DNA from 4 places in the Pseudoalteromonas sp. AS71 genome. Region 3 is predicted to be linked to each of the others. Evidence: predicted binding sites of a transcription regulator. Region 3 holds the regulator's gene; each other region holds the start of a gene.
What was found. Region 3 encodes sigma-54, which starts transcription at its own class of promoters, with help from an activator protein. Its sites were predicted from a motif close to GTTGGCACGNNNNTNGNNT; they were not measured.

Region 1 (4,738 bases), on a different contig from region 3:
GTGCGGGTGCTAAAGTTGTAGCTAACCAAAAAGAGTTTACGCAAGGCAACATGTTGACCACCGAAAACTCACTAGATTGGATGATTTCTGGCGAAGGTTTTTTTGAAGTACTGCAACCTGATGGCAATATTGCTTACTCGCGCAATGGTCAGTTTACTACTGATGGCGATGGACGAATTGTAACATCGGGCGCAGGTTACGTTATTCAGCCAGAAATGAATGTACCAGATGACGCGCAATCAATTACGGTTTCCCAAGACGGCGAAGTATCTGTACGTGTTGCAGGCCAAGCCGATAACGTTGTAATTGGTCAGCTGACTATTAGTGACTTTATTAATCCATCGGGTCTTGAGCCAATTGGTCAAAACCTTTATACCGAAACGGCTGTAAGTGGTGCGCCTGTACAAGGTAATCCTGGTGTTGAAGGGTTAGGTAGTATTATTCAAGGCTCACTCGAAACATCTAACGTAAATGTGACTGAAGAGCTGGTAAACCTAATCGAAACTCAGCGTATTTACGAAATGAACTCAAAAGTAATTTCGGCCGTTGACGAAATGATGAGTTATATCAATCAACAGCTTTAATAGAATAGGGGGAATTATGCGTAATATTATTTTATTTGCAGCGGGCACATTATTTTTAAGTGGCTGTATGTCTACGCAAAATAGTGAGGTAGTGCAGGACGACCCTTACTACGCACCTATGTACCCCGAGCCTATTTTAGAGCCGCTGGTAGCCACAGGTTCACTGTTTAATACTCATACATCAAACGACTTATATTCTGATAAAAAAGCGCTACGTACTGGCGATATAATTACGGTTAAATTGCAAGAGTCTACTCAAGCAACAAAAGCCGCTAAAACAGAAACAGACAAAGAAACTGACGCAAGCTTAGACCCAGTGATTGGCTTAGGTGGTCTACCTGTAAATATAGGTGGCGATAGTATCCAGTTTGGTATTGGTAGTGATTCGTCGTTTACGGGTGATTCAAAATCAAACCAGTCAAACAGCTTAGTGGGCGATATTTCGGTTAATGTAATGCGCGTTTTACCTAACGGTAATTTAGTTATACGCGGCGAAAAATGGCTAACGCTTAATACCGGCGAAGAGTTTATTCGTCTAGAAGGGCTAGTACGCCCTCAAGACGTAAGCGCCGATAATACGGTTGAATCAAACCGTATTGCTAATGCACGTATTCAATACTCAGGTAAAGGGCAAACGCAAGAAGCGCAAAGTCCTGGTTGGCTTACACGTTTCTTTAGCAGTTCGCTGTTTCCATTTTAGAGGGTAACAACATGAATAGCCTTAAAGCTTTATGTTTAGTTGTGTTATTAGGTTGGCAGTTTACTGCCAGTGCTGAGCGCATAAAAGATGTGTCTATGGTTGAAGGCGTACGCTCTAACCAATTAGTCGGTTATGGCTTAGTAGTTGGTTTGCCAGGCACTGGCGAGCAAAACTCATATACACAACAAAGTTTTAGAGGCATGTTGAACAGCTTTGGTATTACGCTACCTTCAACTCAAAGTCCTAAAATTAAAAATGTTGCCGCTGTGGCGGTGCATGCAGAATTACCCGCATTTAGAAAACCCGGACAAACAATAGATATTACGGTTTCTTCTATTGGTAGTGCAGGCAGCTTACGTGGCGGTACTTTACTACAAACTTTTTTAAAAGGTGTAGACGGTAACGTGTACGCAATTGCACAAGGTAGTTTAATTGTCGGTGGCTTAGGCGCACAAGGTCTTGATGGCAGTAAGGTTGTAATTAACACGCCTACAGTTGGTCGTATACCAAATGGCGCAACAGTGGAGCGCACCGTAGAAAGCCCATTTATGCAAGGCGATTACATTACCTTCAACCTAAACCGCCCAGACTTTACGACGGCAAAACGCCTAGAAAAAACAATTAATGACTTAGTTGGCCCAAATAGCGCACAAGCAATAGATTCTGTTTCTATTCGTGTTATAGCACCACGCGATGCATCCCAGCGTGTATCGTATTTATCAACACTCGAAAACTTAGAATTTAAACCAGCTGACATGGCCGCTAAAATTATAGTTAACTCGCGCACCGGTACAATTGTCATTGGCAAAAACGTTAAGCTTCAGCCTGCGGCTATAACTCATGGTGGCTTAACAGTAACAATTGCAGAACAACAAAACGTGTCACAACCAAATCCGCTAGCAAACGGTGATACAGTTGTCACGCAGCAGAGCATTATTGATGTAAACCAAGACGACTCGCGCGCCTTTGTATTTAATCCAGGTGTAAGCCTTGACGATTTAGTTCGCGCAATTAACGAAGTAGGCGCAGCGCCTGGTGACTTAATGGCTATTTTAGAAGCACTAAAAGAAGCCGGCGCAATTAACGGACAGTTAGTTGTTATATAAATAATCCAAGCCAATAAATAACGTATTACTTAAGCCCTATATTTTTGAAATTAGGGCTTTTTATTTACAGCAACTTAAGTTTATTATTTTTATCTTCCTTGTTTTATCTGTAGTGGCTCAATTTTTGCATTTTTAACTGTATTATTCATTTTGTGTCAAAAAGCCGATGGAAACTAATCACCTCGATAAACAAAACTTTTTTGATTTAGGCAACTTAGATTCACTTCGTAAAGAAGCCTTAACGAGTGGCGATGCATCAACTGATGCCTCTAAAGCTGCGCTCAAAAAAGCGGCCGCACAATTTGAAGCTATTTTTACGCAAATGTTGCTCAAAGGAATGCGTAAAGCTAACGAAGCATTTGAAGACAAAGACAGCCCATTTAATTCAAGTGGCGTAAAGTTTTTTGAAGAAATGCACGATCAGCAACTTTCAACAGAGCTTTCATCAAATGGCTCGTTAGGCCTTGCCGATCTAATAGTTCAGCAGTTATCGCCTGAGTCTAAAAACTTTATGCCAGGCTCGGTGCTTAGAACAACCAACGATATTTTTAGCGATACGCAAGTCGGTTCCGCTCTTCCTCATGAGCAAAAAAATAAGCAACCCGATCTTATCGTTAAGAGTACTAAAGCCGATATTGCTGAGCCTAAAGTCGATACTGCAGAGTCTAAAACCGATAGCCCAACATTTAAAAATGCAGAAGAGTTTGTAAGTTCAGTGTGGGAACACGCTAAAACGGCAGCGCAAAAAATTGGTTTAAATCCTGCGGTAATGGTTGCACAAGCGGCACTTGAAACCGGTTGGGGTAAACACATTATTAATAAAAGTGACGGTGGCAGCTCAAATAACTTGTTTAATATTAAGTCGGATAAAAGCTGGGAAGGTGATAAAGCAAGCAAAATAACGCTTGAGTTTGAGCAAGGTACACCCGTTAAAAAACAAGCCAGCTTTAGAGCCTACGATTCAATTAAAGACAGCGTGAACGACTTCGTTGATTTTTTAACGCAAAACCCACGCTACAAAGAAGCATTACAAAATACAGCTAAACCAAACGACTTTTTAGATTCATTACAAAAAGCAGGTTATGCAACCGATCCAAATTATGCCAACAAAATAAAACAAGTGCTCAATAGCAGTCAGCTAAAAGACATTGCGGCAAACGTGATCCGCCAAGGAGTAGAGTAACATGTCGTTTAATTTATTAAACATTGCCAGTTCTGGGGTTAGAGCAAGCTCGGAGCTACTGCAAACGACAAGTAAAAATATCGCCAATGTTAATACAGAAGGCTATGTGCGTGAGCGTACAGAGTTTACTACTATGGTTGACAACCAAGTAGGGCGAGGCGAAACATACCGATTACTAAATGAGTTTGCTCAGTCACAGCTAAATCGTGACACCTCTAATAAATCGTTTTTCGATCAGTTTATTACTGAGGCTAATCGAGTTGATACTATTTTTTCTGAAGAGTCGAATAATCTTTCGACTGGTATTAACTCTTTATTTAATAACGTGCAAGAAGCGCTAAATCAGCCCTCGTCTACTGTTGCTCGCTCATTAGTAATGACAGATGCGCAAAGCTTAATTGATCAGATGGATAGGCTTTCGGGCATCGTGCTTGATCAAAAAAGTATAGTAAACGAGCAGCTCGAAATATTTTCAGATGAAGCAAACTCACTCATTCAAAGTATTAGCACGCTAAATCAAAATATTGCAGCAGTTAATGGCACTAATAACGCCGCAGATGCCAGCTCTACCTATAACGAACGCGATAAAGCAATACGCGACTTATCAGAGCTAATAGACATAGAAACGCTTGATGGTCCAAATGGCGAAAAACTCGTTTTTATGGGCACAGGCGAAGCGGTTGTCATGCAAAATGGCGCATTTAACTTATTTTCGATGACGGGCGATCCTGATCCTAATTTTAAAGAATTCACGCTTGACGTTAATGGTGGCAAAGCTGTGCCGCTTGAAGTTGATGTAAGCAAGCTTAAAGGCAAAATTGGCGGTTTACTTGCTTTTAGAGATGACATATTAGTCCCTGCGCAAAACCAAATTGGTCAAATGGGCTTAGCTATTGCTGATGCATTTAACGAACAAAACAAATTGGGTATGGATGCAACAGGTCAGCTAGGGGGTAATATTTTTAATATACCTACCGTTGGCGCATATGCGTATCAAGCTAACACGGGCACTGCTGGTATGACTGCAACGGTAGAGCCAGGTAAGGGCAGTGAACTTCCTGCCAGTGACTTTATTATTACCTATACAGGCAATGCCAACGAAGTAAGTATTCAGCCTATAGATAACAAAGGCGATCCGTTAGGGCAGCCTTCACTTGCTGATATA
Region 2 (4,738 bases), on a different contig from region 3:
AAGTTCGCAAACTGATTTAAAACAAGCATCTTTTAGCATGGTTGAGCTGGTGGATATTTGCGAAAGTTTAACGGCTCCATTGTGCGAAGGAAAAGGTATTGAATTTGTTATTGATATTGACCCTTTAATAGCGCCTGATTTGATATGCGACAGCATTCGCTTGCAGCAAATATTAGGTAACTTATTAACAAATGCTGTTAAGTTTACAAAAACAGGTTCTATTACTTTAAAAATGGAACTGATTGAAAGCAATAGCCTAGAGCAACAGCATATTTGCTTTAAAGTAATCGATACCGGTATGGGTATAGATGAAGCCGATCAAAGGCGTTTATTTGACGCCTTTACGCAAGGTGATGAGTCTTCAACACGCATACATCATGGTGTTGGGTTAGGTTTAGCTATTGTTAAACATGCGGTGTCATTAATGGGGGGAGAGATTGCTTTAAAGAGTAAAAAAGGCCATGGCTGTGAGTTTTACTTCAGCGTTAGCTTTTTGGTTGATACCACTAAAAATACGATGTTACCGACTAATACATTAGCTATTTTATCGGATCAAAGTAAAGAGCTTAAGCAAGTAACAAATGCTTATACAGAGCTTGCTAATATTAATTTAGATGAAGTACTCAAATACCCAATTAAGCTCTCCAATATTCAAAAAATAATAATAGATGCAGCCGACTTGCCCGCACTTTTAAATATTGAAGCAATTAATGATTCGTTATCAGCTAAAGAAACATCGGTAATTATTATTAATCATCAGCACACGCTTAATTTACCAACAAGTGAGCATTTAGCTGCGCACCACGTTAAAGCATCGGCATTGGGACAAAGGCTATTTAGCTTGAACTCTCAGCAAAAGCCTAAAGCGAGTACCAATGCGGTAATACACAACGTTGCTGAAATTAAAGCTGATATATCGGGTCTACTTGTATTAGCTATTGATGATAATCAACTTAATTTAGAAATAATTAGCAGTGTACTTCGCCAAGCAAACGTAAATGTAGTGACTGCTTTAAGCGCATCTATTGGCATGGAATTGTTGCAAATTTTAAGGCCCGACTTAATATTGATGGATGTGCAAATGCCGCAAATAGATGGCTGCCAAGCAACAGCCTTAATTCGCCAACAGTTTGACGCAAAGCAGCTGCCTATTTTTGCCTTAACGGCTCATTGTGAGCCTGCTGATATTGAACGTTCTTTAAAGTGCGGTATGAATAAGCATTTAACTAAACCGGTTGTTGCTAAAGTGCTTATTGATGCAATTGCCGATTTAAACTTAGTGAAACCAAGCTTTTTCGAAAAATCATTCGCTTTAACGCAGTTTAGTATGGATGAAAAGCTCCTCAATACAATGATTGATAAGTTTGCTAATTTATGTGAAACCCAGCTATCGCAAATAGAAGAAACAACCAATAAGGATGATTTGGTACGCTTAGTGCATAGTATAAAAGGTGTAGCAGGGAATTTAGGTTTTATACGATTGTCTCACTGCGCTTTATTGTGTGAAAGAACACTTAAAACAACTAACAAGCCTGTTGAAATAACACTGAAAGAGCTTATTATGCAGTTAGAACAGGTAATTGTTTTTATAAAAGGGGTAGGGGCTAGGGATGTCGAAAAGAGCTAAAGTACTTATTGTAGATGATGATCCAATCAACCGATTAGTACTTGAAAAAACACTTAAAGTAGAACACGACGTATTCTTAGTTGAAAGTGGTGAAAAAGCACTGACCTTTGTAAAAACTGCGCAAGTTGATTTAATTATTCTTGATGTGATTATGCCAGGAATTGACGGCTATGAAGTGCTTGTACAACTTAAAGAAAATCCGATAACTCAATCGATCCCTGTTATATTTATATCAGCTAATCGTAGCCACGACGACGAAGCTAAGGGCCTAGAGCTCGGTGCTATGGACTATATAACTAAGCCATTTAGCCCTTCTATTGTGCGCGTTAGAGTACGTAACCAATTACTTATAAAGCAAAAAAATGATCTGCTAGAGATGCTAGCCTCGATTGACGGCTTAACTGAAATCCCAAATAGACGCTACCTAGACGAAAACTTAGCTCGAGAATGGCGCCGCAGTAAACGAAGCGGAACACCACTATCTGTGTTGCTTATGGATATAGACCATTTTAAACGTTACAACGATTGCTACGGACATCGTGCTGGTGATGAATGCTTAAAGGATGTTGCGCAAGCACTCGCAGCTCAGTGTGAACGTGGTAGTGACTTCATAGCTCGTTATGGTGGTGAAGAATTTGCAGCCGTCTTACCGGGAATTGATAAGCATGAAGCCTTGGAGTTTGCTAATAAATTACGCAACGCTGTAAATGCTTTAAATATAGAACACAAAGCCTCATTAAATGCAGACCACATCACTATTAGTATAGGTATCGCCACCACGCAAAGTGGTAAAGTGTATGCTGAGCAAGCATTATTAGAAGAGGCGGATTTAGGCTTATATGCTGCTAAAGATGCAGGGCGAGATAGAATAGTCGCACGGTAAAAATTTAATATAAAAAACGCCAACATTTATATTGGCGTTTTTAATATCAAACTACTTTTATTGTTACTGCGTGATCATACCTAAAGCGGTGTCACCAATGCCCACTAACTTATCATTTTTAAATACAAGTGGCGTACATTCATCTTTCGTTGTTTTAGAATCTGAATGCTTGCTATGAGTTACATAAAAAAGTACTTGGTATATATCGTCATCTTTTTTTAATAGCTCTGTGAAATTAGGTGTTTTTAATTGCGTTAAAACAGATTGATAGCTGCTATCCATTTTTAGCTCTGATATAGCTTCACGATTATTTTTATGTTGTGCTTGCCAGCTTGATGAGTTTTTCCCTGCCCAATGAGTCTCAGCTTCACCATCAGATACGGCAATAACACAGCCAGTTAAAAATGGTGCAATAAGGGCTGCTGCTAATAGAGATTTTTTCATTGTGATATTCCTTAAATGAGTTTTTAATATTTTGATCATATAAGGCAAGTAGTAGGCCAAGTTTAAAATCTTTTTAATTCAGTTGGTTAGGTTTTAAGGGCTATGTTTTACTAATCATTTGCAAAAATAATTAGTAAAAACAGCCACATTTTAGTTTTTTTAACTATTTTCCCGCAGTGCAGTTACACCAAGCGGTTGCGTGATTCGCCTTTATTAAATGCCGCAATGTTTAAACTTACCTCATTAATTAAACGCACGATAGATTCAGTACTTGCCCATGCAATATGTGGAGTAAGTAATAAGTTATTGCCTTTGTAATTAGCAAGTGGGTTTGAAAGCTCAGCAGGCTCTTTAGTTAGTACATCAACCCCGGCTCCAGCAATTAGGTTTTGCTCAAGTGCTGTAGCTAAGTCGGCTTCGTTAATAATGCCACCACGAGCAGTGTTAATAATAATGCTACTTGGCTTCATCATTTTAAGCTCATTAAGTGCAATTAAATCACGTGTTTCATCGGTAAGTGGGCAGTGAACACTGATTATATCGGCTGTTTTAATAACGTCCTCAAAAGGCGTACGACCATCGCGGTATGCAGCCCCTTTGCGCTCTGCAACAATAATATTTGCGCCAAATGCCTCAGCCACTTTAGCAACGCCTTTACCTAGCGTACCACCGCCTATAATGGCAAATGTTTTGCCTTGTAAGTCGTTAAAGCTGTAATCGAGTATGCAAAACATTTCACTTTTTTGCCAAGCGCCTTGCTGGCAATCCGCCTGATAGCGATGTGTGTTACCCAGTAAGTTAGTAATTAAAGAAAATGTATGTTGAACAACAGAAGGGGTTGAATAGCCAGCTACATTAGTTACGGCAATACCAAATTCTTTAGCGGCTTCTAAATCAACATTATTAGTACCGGTTGCACTTACGCAAATCAATTTAAGCTGTGTTAGCTGACTAATCGTATCGCGATTTAAAACCGCTTTATTAGTGATCAATACATCAGCGCCTTGGCAATGTTCAATAACTTGCTCTGGGCTAGTAAGTTCATAAGTCGTTAATTTACCAAGTTGTTCAATACAAGTAAGAGATGTTTTAGCTAACGTAGCGTTATCAAGAATGGTGATGTTCATGCTTTTCCTAAAAATAAATGAAACCCTTGACCTTAGTCTTAACTCTAGGGTTTATAGTCTGTTTAAAATAAATCGGAGAGAGAAATATGAGAATAGGTGAACTATCACACCAACTAGGTATCTCTAACGATACTTTAAGGTACTACGAAAAGCAGGGATTGTTAACGCCTAACAGGCGAAATTCTGCTGGATATAGACTATATGATAATAACGATTTAAAAGTGATGCATTTTATCATTAGAGCTAAAAATATAGGTTTTAGCTTGGCAGAGATAAAAGATCTCTTACTTATTAAATTTGAAAAATCATCACATTCCTGCTCTGAAGTTAAAAAAATTACACTTGAAAAAAGAGATTTGGTCGCACAGCGTATAAAAGAACTCCAACAATTTCATCAATCATTAACCACATTGGCAGATAAGTGTTGTGGCTCGCAGCATATAGCAGAAAATTGTTCAATTTTAAGTGTTTTGGAGGATATAGATGACGTTACTTAATAATTTTTGGCAGTTATTTTTATTATCAGCACCTTGGCTAATGTTAGGGCTTTTGATTGCAGGTTTATTGAATGTATATTTACCTGAAAACTTATTGAGTAAACATTTAGGTAAAGAAGGATTTTGGACTACCGTTAAAGCCGCATTAATAGGCGCTCCT
Region 3 (4,738 bases):
CCTATTGGCGCATTAAATATGCAAGACCTATTAAAAGCAGGAGTGTTATAAATGCAATTTGAAGAACTCTATCAACCGCTGAGCGATGATGCAAAAGCACGCGCTAAAAAAGTAAAACTACTTATATGCGATATTGATGGTGTATTTTCTGATGGCCGTATTTACCTTGGCAATCAAGGTGAAGAGCTAAAAGCATTTAATACAAAAGATGGTTTTGGCATTAAAGCACTTATAAACAGTGGCTTTGAAGTAGCTGTTATTACTGGTCGTCATTCACAGATAGTACAACAACGTATGAGCAGCTTAACCGTACAGCATATTTATCAAGGCCAAGAAAATAAGCTCATTGCCTATCAAGAATTAAAAGATAAACTCAACCTTAGCGATGGACAAATTGCTTATATTGGTGATGACGGTCCTGACATGCCTGTTATGGAGTTAGTAGGCTTTGCCGTTGCAGTAAATGATGCCCACCCTCTTATTAAGCGTTTGTCACATTATGTAACGCAAATGCCTGGTGGTTTTGGCGCTGTGAGAGAACTCACCGATTTGCTCATGCTTGAAAATGGTAAAGCATTGACTACACAAGGCACTAGTTCATGAATGCAGCGCGCATAATATTAAGCGTTTTATTCATTAGCTGTATGGTTTGGCTTTGGTACCCTTATTTTACACAAACAAATATTGTGCCTCAGGCTGAGCCTGAAGTTGTTGCTAAGCCTGATTACATAGCTATTGAGCTCAAACAGACAGCCTATGATGAGCAAGGTAAAATTAGCCACAAAGTCACTGCGGCTAAAATGGAGCTATACCAGCAATTAGGTTTCACGTTTTTTGAAAAACCCATTTTTACTTTATATAACGAGCAACAAACGTGGCAAATAAATGCAGACGAAGCAACATTATATGAAGATAAACAATTAATTTTAGAAGGTAATGTGGTTGCCAAAAATTTAACCGATAACGCCATGATAGACAAAATCAATGCTGATAATATTCAGGTTGATATAAAGTTATTAACAATGCGTTCGGAGCAACCCGTCATTATCACTGGACCCAATTTAAAAATCACCGGTAAAGGCCTAGAAGCCGACTTGAAAACCGAAGTGATAAAACTAATTAACCATACGCGAACCATATATTATGACCAATAAAATATTAAAATCACTTATAATTCCTACACTTATACTAGCGTTTAATAGTAGTGCTGCAGAGCAAAACACGCAACCTGCTGCCAATCAAATTTCAATAAGTGCCGACAAGCAAGAAGGTCAATTGAAAGCTAATGTGGGTATTTTTGAGAAAAACGTTGAGATTATTCACGGTAATCGCCGCATTACAGCCGATCGCCTCGAAGTACACAAACGTGATGAACTTGGTGATAATAAACAATTATTAATTGCCACAGGTAGCCCTGCGCACTTTGAAGAAAAGCAATCAGACGGCACGACTATGAGCGCCAGTGCTGACGAAGTACGTTATGATGTATCTAAGCGTTTTTTAACGCTTGTTGGTAATGCACAAGTATCGCAAGCCGGACAAAAAATAAATGCTAAAAGCATTACCTACGACATAGAGCAGCAGCTCATCAGTGCCGAAAAAGATGAAAACTCAACTGACCGCGTTCACACAATTTTAGTACCGATCGAAACTAAAAAAAGTAAAAAAGGCGATAAAGGTCAACCATGAGCACATTAAAAGCAGAACTATTAGCAAAAAGCTATAAAGGTCGTGAAGTTGTAAAAAACGTCGGCCTTGAAGTACAAGCTGGCAGTATAGTTGGCTTACTTGGCCCTAACGGTGCAGGTAAAACAACGACTTTTTATATGATTGTAGGGCTTGTTCCTAGCGACAAAGGTAAAATATCTATTGATGATAACGATATTACTCTTTTACCTATGCATAGTCGTGCTAGATTAGGCATAGGCTACTTACCACAAGAGTCATCGATTTTTAGAAAGCTGACTGTTTATCAAAACTTAATGGCCATTTTAGAAACGCGCAAAGAACTAAATAAACAAGCCAGAGAAGACACGCTCAATAACTTATTAGATGAATTTAGCATACAACACATTCGTGATAGCCAAGGTATGGCATTATCGGGGGGAGAACGTCGTCGTGTAGAAATAGCACGAGCGCTGGCAGCAGATCCTAAATTTATATTACTGGATGAACCGTTTGCCGGTGTTGACCCTATTTCGGTATTAGATATAAAGAAAATAATAGAACATCTTAAAAATCGTGGGATTGGTGTATTAATTACCGACCATAACGTAAGAGAGACCCTTGATGTTTGTGAAAAAGCCTACATTGTTTCTCATGGGGAGCTGATTGCATCAGGTACTCCAGAACACGTATTAAATGATAAAACAGTACGCGATGTTTACTTAGGCGAGCAATTTAGGCTGTAACATTTACGCCATGTCTTTAAGCATCTGCTAGTATTAATTATAACAACATAAAAGGATTGTTAGAGATACATGAGGCAATCACTACAGCTGCGCATGGGCCAGCAACTTACAATGACTCCACAGTTGCAACAAGCTATTCGTTTGTTGCAACTCAGTACATTGGATCTCCAGCAAGAAATACAAGAAGCTCTCGACAGTAATCCACTATTAGAGGTTGAAGAGGCAGACTATTCCGAAGACGCTGCTGGTAAAAACGAGCAAAAAGCTGATACCGATGACATAACTGTTAGCGCATCTGCTGATGATGCTCCGAGCGAATACGAACAAGATACTGGTGAAGCACTTGCAAAAGACACGCTAAGTGACGACATGGCTATGGATGTCAGTTGGGATGAGTACATGAGTGCCGCTCCTGCAGCCTCATCAGGTCCAATGCCTGAAGACGAATCAATATACCAAGGCGCCTCTACTGAAACGCTCCATGAGTATTTAATGTGGCAATTACAACTAACGCCATTTAGCCCTACAGACGAAGCTATTGCTATTGCTATTGTAGAAGCTGTCGATGATTCAGGTATTTTAACACTAAGCTGCGAAGAGATTTTAGAAAGCTTTAATCAAGAAAACGAAGATGATAACGAAGTCGAACTTGATGAAATTGAAGCGGTATTAAAACGCATCCAACTGTTTGATCCTGTTGGTATTGCTGCACGTAGTTTACAAGAGTGTTTGTGTATTCAGCTTAATCAATTTGATAAAGAAACACCTTATATTAATGAAACGAAAATGATTTTAACCGAGCATATTGATCTATTAGCAGCTCGCGACTATCGTACATTAATGAAAAAAACTAAGCTCAAAGAAGAAGAGCTTAAAGAAGTAATGACACTAATACATACTCTCAACCCAAAACCTGCAGATACTATTGTAAGGGAAGAATCTGAGTATGTTATTCCTGATGTGTCAGTTAAAAAAATTAAAGGCCGCTGGGTTGTCGAATTAAACCCAGATAGCATGCCTAAAATTCGTGTTAATAGCCAATACGCAGCAATGTCTCGCACTGTAAAATCAAGTGGCGACAGCCAGTTTATTCGCTCACATTTACAAGAAGCTAAATGGTTTATTAAAAGCTTAGAAAGTAGAAACGACACGCTATTAAAAGTTACTAATTGTATTGTTAAGCAACAACAAGGCTTTTTTGAACATGGCCCTGAAGCCATGAAACCAATGGTTTTAAATGATGTTGCTGAAATGGTAGAAATGCACGAATCGACAATTTCGCGTGTGACTACTCAAAAGTACATGCATACACCCCGTGGTATATTTGAGCTTAAATATTTTTTCTCAAGCCATGTAAGTACTGAAAACGGTGGTGAATGTTCATCTACAGCAATACGTGCGCTTATCCGAAAATTAATCGCAGCAGAAAACTCAGCAAAACCATTGAGTGATAGCAAAATAGCGGATATATTGGCTGAGCAAGGAATTAAAGTAGCGAGACGTACAATCGCAAAATACCGCGAATCTCTTGCTATTCCACCGTCAAATCAGCGTAAAAGTCTGATTTAAGACGCTAAACTAAGAGGGTAATGCTTATGCAACTAAACTTAACTGGTCGTCACGTAGAATTAACCGATTCACTAAGAGACTATATTAATACTAAATTTGCGAAGCTTGAAAGACACTCTGATCATATTAATAATGTTCATGTCATTCTCGATGTAGAAAAATTAAATCAAAAAGCAGAAGCCACAATACACGTAAGCGGTGCTGAGCTATTTGCCTCTACAGAACATCAAGATATGTATGCCGCTATTGACTCGTTGATCGACAAGCTCGATCGCCAAGTAATCAAACACAAAGAGAAGCTTGCTCGACACTAATATGATGAAATTAAGTTCACTTATATGCCAGGACTGCAGCAAAGCTGCGGTCCTTTTTAATAGCAAAAAAAGAATTTTAGAGTTCATTAGCGAACTTGCTCACGACAAACTTCCGTATTTACCGCAACAAGATATTCTTAATGCTTTAATGAGCAGAGAGAAATTAGGTAGTACAGGTATAGGGCGTGGCATTGCTATTCCTCATGGAAGAATGAGCGGTGCAGAAGAGCCTTTGGCTTTAGTGCTCGTTAGCGAAACTCCAATAAACTTTGATGCAATCGATAATCGCCCTGTTGATATTTTTGTCGCACTCATCGTACCAGATGGCGATAACCAGCAGCACTTAAAGACTCTAGCAACCATTGCTGATAAACTAAACAACAAAGATTTTTGTAAACAGTTACGCAGTGCAAAATCTGATACTGAGCTTTACCAAGTTATTGT
Region 4 (4,738 bases), on a different contig from region 3:
TTTTACTACTAAAAGTCAGGGCACAGGCTTAGGGCTTGCTGTAGTGAGTTCGGTTGCTAATGCACACCAAGGCCGTGTTGATGTGACTAATAATACGCATGGTGGTGCCTGCTTTAGCTTGTTACTGCCTATTAAGGCAGCATCTAAATTAAAGGGTTCATTATGAGTAACACTATTTTAGTTGTCGAAGATGACGCTGGGCTTCGTGAAGCCTTAATAGATACCCTTGAAATGTCGGGTATTGAATGTATTGCAGCGAGCAGTGCTGAGCAAGCAATGTTACTGCTTAAAAAAGATCAATTTTCGCTTGTTGTAAGCGACGTGCAAATGGGCGCAATGAGTGGACTTGATTTACTACGCAGTATTAAATTAAACCACCCTGATTTACCTGTATTGATGATGACGGCGTACGCCACAATTGACGATGCTGTAGAGGCCATGCGCCTAGGTGCAATTGACTACATGGCTAAACCATTTGCACCTGAAGTGCTGTTAAATATGGTGAGCCGTTATTTGCCTGAAAAAGCAAAAGAAACCGACGGACCTATTGTTGCCGACCCAACTAGTATTCAATTATTGGAGCTTGCGAGTAAAGTAGCACGCTCTGATGCAAGTGTAATGGTACTTGGCCCAAGTGGTTCAGGTAAGGAAGTACTCGCTCGTTATATTCATGATAAGTCGAGTCGTTGTAATGAGCCATTTGTGGCGATTAACTGCGCGGCTATTCCTGAAAATATGCTCGAAGCCACTTTATTTGGTTACGAAAAAGGGGCTTTTACAGGCGCGATTCAAGCATGTCCGGGTAAGTTTGAGCAAGCACAAGGCGGCACTATTTTACTTGATGAAATTACAGAGATGGACTTAGGGCTACAAGCAAAGCTGTTACGCGTACTGCAAGAGCGTGAAGTAGAGCGCTTAGGGGGTCGTAAAACAATTCAGCTTGATGTACGTATTTTGGCAACCAGTAATCGTGATTTAAAAGAAGCCGTGTCTGAAAACCAATTTAGAGAAGATTTATATTACAGGCTTAATGTTTTTCCACTTATGTGGCGACCATTGTGCCAACGCCCTGGCGATATTATTGTATTGGCTAAGCATTTAATTGAGCGCCATATCAGTAAAAGTAAAGAGCCCATGGCGTATTTAGATAAAGCTGCCGAGCAAAAGTTACTGGCCCACGCGTGGCCTGGAAATGTGCGCGAGCTTGATAACGTTATACAGCGTGCGCTTATACTGCGAAGTGGCGATACAATAAACGAGCATGCTATTTTTATTGAAAACTTAGTAGCTAATAACTTTGTTATGGAGCCTTCATTGGCACCGGCGCCAACAGAAGTGGCTCACGTAAATAAAGGCGTTGATAAAAGCACGCTAAGCTCGGCATACTACGATGAAAAATTGCATGCCGAGGATGAGCCTAAACAAGGTTTACTAGCAGCAGATACCGGTAGCTATAAAGATGAGCTTAAAGATAAAGAGCATCGCATTATTTTAGAAACCCTTGCACGTTGCCAAGGTAAGCGTAAAGACGTTGCCGAAACGTTGGGCATAAGCCCACGAACTTTACGTTATAAACTAGCGCAAATGCGCGATTTAGGTATTTCACTTCCTGCATAACCTCCTATAAACCCTAAGTTTGCGCTGCGAACTTAGGGTTGTCAAAACTCTGACTCACATAATTTAAAGCTAACTGCATGTATTTTAACAATTAATTATTTGGCATGTTTTGTGCTTTATTACTTGTAAGAGTTCACTGCGTGTCAGAGATAAATTATGAAAATTCAAAACAGTGCTGTATTTCAAGAAATGCAATCAATGGCTTTAGAAGCCGGCCGTAATAATCAAATAAATAAATTGCCGACTCAAGTTCAGCCTACTTCTACTTCCCAGTTTGGCGACATGCTAAGTGATGCACTAAATACAGTGCACGGTCTACAGCAAGATGCAGGTCAAAAAGTAAAAGCGGTTGAAATGGGTGATCGAAGTGTATCGCTTGCTGAGGCGATGATTGCTTCTCAAAAATCGTCAGTTGCTTTTGAGGCTACAGTACAGGTTCGTAATAAACTTGTTGAAGCTTATAAAGAAATCATGAACATGCCTGTTTAATTAGGTAGTGGAGAATTATTGTGGCGCAATCTAACCAATCTACAGACCTAGCACTTGCTGGCGGCGGTATCGACCAAAGTGGTGGTGATGATCAACAAGAACAAAAGTCAGGCTACTTAAGTGCTTTAAGTGGTGTTGATGTATTGCGCCAAGTAACACTGGTAATAGCATTAGCGATTTGTTTAGCTATCGCGATTTTCATTATTATTTGGGCTCGTCAGCCAGATATGCGCCCGTTAGGCAAAATGCAAACAGAAGAGCTTATTCAAACATTAGACTTTTTAGATGCGCAAAAAATTGAATATCAACTTGATGGCAATGTTGTCTCGGTTGATGAAAGCGAATACCAAAACATTAAATTGCTAATGACCCGCGAAGGGTTAGAGCAAGGCCCTGCATCTGGCTCCGACATAATTATGCAAGATATGGGCTTTGGTGTAAGCCAACGCTTAGAGCGCGAACGCCTTAAACATGGCCGCGAGCAACAACTTGCCCGCACTATTGAAGAGCTAAATAACATTACTCGCGCCAAAGTATTGTTAGCCATCCCTAAAGAAAACGTATTTGCCCGCAGAGAGAAAAAACCATCCGCTACTGTTGTATTAACACTTAAGCGTGGCCGCTCACTTGACCGTGAAGAGGTAGACTCTGTTGTTGATATGATTGCTTCAGCAGTACAAGGCTTAGAGCCTGCACGTGTTACGGTTACTGACCAAAATGGTCGATTATTAAATTCAGGTTCGCAAAGCTCATTAGCAGCACGCTCTCGTAAAGAATACGATTTAGAACGTAAGCGCGAACAAGAGTATCTTGAAAAAATAGACAGTATTTTAATACCGGTTGTTGGGCTTGCAAACTATACAGCTCAAGTTGATTTGAGTATGGATTTTAGCTCGATTGAGGAAACTCAAAAGCGTTATAACCCAGACTTACCAGCGGTTAGAAGCGAAACCACATTTGAAGAAAATAACATTGGCGGCCTAGCTGTTGGTATTCCAGGTGCGCTTACAAATCAGCCACCGCTAAATTCAAATATTCCTGAGGTTGCGGGGCAAGGTGGTGCAGGCACAGCTACTTCTCCAACACGTAGCCATAAAGAAGCTACACGTAATTATGAACTCGATACTACCATTTCGCACAAGCGCCAACAAAGTGGTGTTATACGCAGAATAAGCGTATCGGTTGCTGTTGACTATATTCCTAAAGTGGGAGAAAACGGCGAAACAACCATGGCTCCACGCTCGGTTGAAGCATTGTCAAATATTCGTCGCTTACTACAAGGCGGTGTGGGCTTTGATATGCAACGTGGTGATGCACTTGAAGTAGTAACAGTGCCGTTTGTACGTGAAGCAACAGATTTAGCTATAGAAGTGCCACTGTGGGAACAAGACTGGTTTATGAAAATAGCCCGCCTTGTATTGGGCGCCTTAGTTATCATTGTATTAATAATGGCAGTGGTAAAACCAATGCTTAAACGCTTGATTTACCCAGACGATACACTAGAAGAATACGACGAAGATGCACTAAGCTCAGGCGTAGATATTGGCGACAACACGCTTGATATGCTAAATAAAGACTTTGATTCTGCTTCGGTTGGTTTCTCAAGTGATGGTACACTGCAGTTACCGGATTTACATGGCGACGAAGATCTACTTAAAGCAATTCGTGCCCTTGTAGCTAACGAACCAGAACTATCATCACAAGTAGTGAAAGCGTGGTTAACAGAAGATGACTGATCAAGAACAAAAACAACTCCCGCCAGCCTTTGATGTTGATAAGCTAGATGGGGTAGATAAAGCCGCTATATTACTTTTGAGTTTATCAGAAGAAGATGCCGCGCAAATCCTTAAACACTTAGAACCTAAACAGGTGCAAAAAGTGGGTATGGCGATGGCTGGGCTACAGGATTTATCACAAGCTAAAATAAGCGCTGTACACAACTTGTTTATAGAGCAAATTCAAAGCTTTAGTACCATTGGTTTTCAGTCAGAAGATTTTATTAAAAAAGCGCTTACAGCCGCTCTTGGTGAAGACAAAGCTGCTAGCCTTATTGACCAAATTGTTATGGGCTCAGGCGCTAAAGGCCTGGATTCATTAAAATGGATGGACTCTAAGCAGGTAGCAAACATTATTCGTAATGAGCATCCACAAATTCAAACCATTGTATTATCGTATTTAGAGCCAGAACAGTCAGCTGAGATTATTGCTCAGTTCCCTGAAAAAGTACGCTTAGATTTAACTATGCGTATTGCAAACCTTGAAGAAGTTCAGCCAGCAGCACTGCAAGAGCTAAACGAAATCATGGAAAAACAATTTGCCGGCCAAGCAGGTGCGCAAGCTGCTAAAATGGGCGGCTTAAAAGCTGCTGCAGATATTATGAACTACCTAGATACCAACGTAGAAGGGCAGTTAATGGATTCTATTCGTGAACATGACGAAGAGATGTCGCAGCAAATTCAAGACTTAATGTTTGTGTTTGAAAACTTAATGGATGTTGAAGACCGTGGTATTCAAGCAATCCTACGAGAAGTACAACAAGACGTATTAATGAAAGCAATTAAGGGCACCGACGATGCCCTTAAAGATAAAATACTGGGCAATATGTCTAAGCGTGCAGCCGAAATGCTTGCTG

Region 1: the regulator sigma-54 is predicted to act here: its motif matches at 2,502-2,520, upstream of flgJ (flagellar assembly peptidoglycan hydrolase FlgJ).
Region 2: the regulator sigma-54 is predicted to act here: its motif matches at 2,997-3,015, upstream of WNY98_RS07170 (DUF3192 domain-containing protein).
Region 4: the regulator sigma-54 is predicted to act here: its motif matches at 1,716-1,734, upstream of fliE (flagellar hook-basal body complex protein FliE).

Annotation. Positions count from the first base shown of each region.
Region 1 is NZ_JBBMQZ010000015.1:111,357-116,094, reverse strand. Features, by position in the region: gene flgG (flagellar basal-body rod protein FlgG) at 1-584, shown strand, start outside; gene flgH (flagellar basal body L-ring protein FlgH) at 601-1,284, shown strand; gene WNY98_RS12810 (flagellar basal body P-ring protein FlgI) at 1,296-2,390, shown strand; gene flgJ (flagellar assembly peptidoglycan hydrolase FlgJ) at 2,557-3,573, shown strand; gene flgK (flagellar hook-associated protein FlgK) at 3,575-4,738, shown strand, end outside.
Region 2 is NZ_JBBMQZ010000007.1:98,389-103,126, forward strand. Features, by position in the region: gene WNY98_RS07160 (ATP-binding protein) at 1-1,627, shown strand, start outside; gene WNY98_RS07165 (diguanylate cyclase) at 1,611-2,510, shown strand; gene WNY98_RS07170 (DUF3192 domain-containing protein) at 2,574-2,954, opposite strand; gene WNY98_RS07175 (D-2-hydroxyacid dehydrogenase) at 3,137-4,081, opposite strand; gene zntR (Zn(2+)-responsive transcriptional regulator) at 4,168-4,578, shown strand; gene WNY98_RS07185 (SO_0444 family Cu/Zn efflux transporter) at 4,565-4,738, shown strand, end outside.
Region 3 is NZ_JBBMQZ010000001.1:49,872-54,609, reverse strand. Features, by position in the region: gene WNY98_RS00315 (KpsF/GutQ family sugar-phosphate isomerase) at 1-51, shown strand, start outside; gene kdsC (3-deoxy-manno-octulosonate-8-phosphatase KdsC) at 52-603, shown strand; gene lptC (LPS export ABC transporter periplasmic protein LptC) at 600-1,154, shown strand; gene lptA (lipopolysaccharide transport periplasmic protein LptA) at 1,144-1,689, shown strand; gene lptB (LPS export ABC transporter ATP-binding protein) at 1,686-2,411, shown strand; gene WNY98_RS00290 (RNA polymerase factor sigma-54) at 2,481-3,980, shown strand; gene hpf (ribosome hibernation promoting factor) at 4,007-4,294, shown strand; gene ptsN (PTS IIA-like nitrogen regulatory protein PtsN) at 4,299-4,738, shown strand, end outside.
Region 4 is NZ_JBBMQZ010000015.1:93,897-98,634, reverse strand. Features, by position in the region: gene WNY98_RS12745 (ATP-binding protein) at 1-166, shown strand, start outside; gene WNY98_RS12740 (sigma-54 dependent transcriptional regulator) at 163-1,617, shown strand; gene fliE (flagellar hook-basal body complex protein FliE) at 1,774-2,106, shown strand; gene fliF (flagellar basal-body MS-ring/collar protein FliF) at 2,127-3,842, shown strand; gene fliG (flagellar motor switch protein FliG) at 3,835-4,738, shown strand, end outside.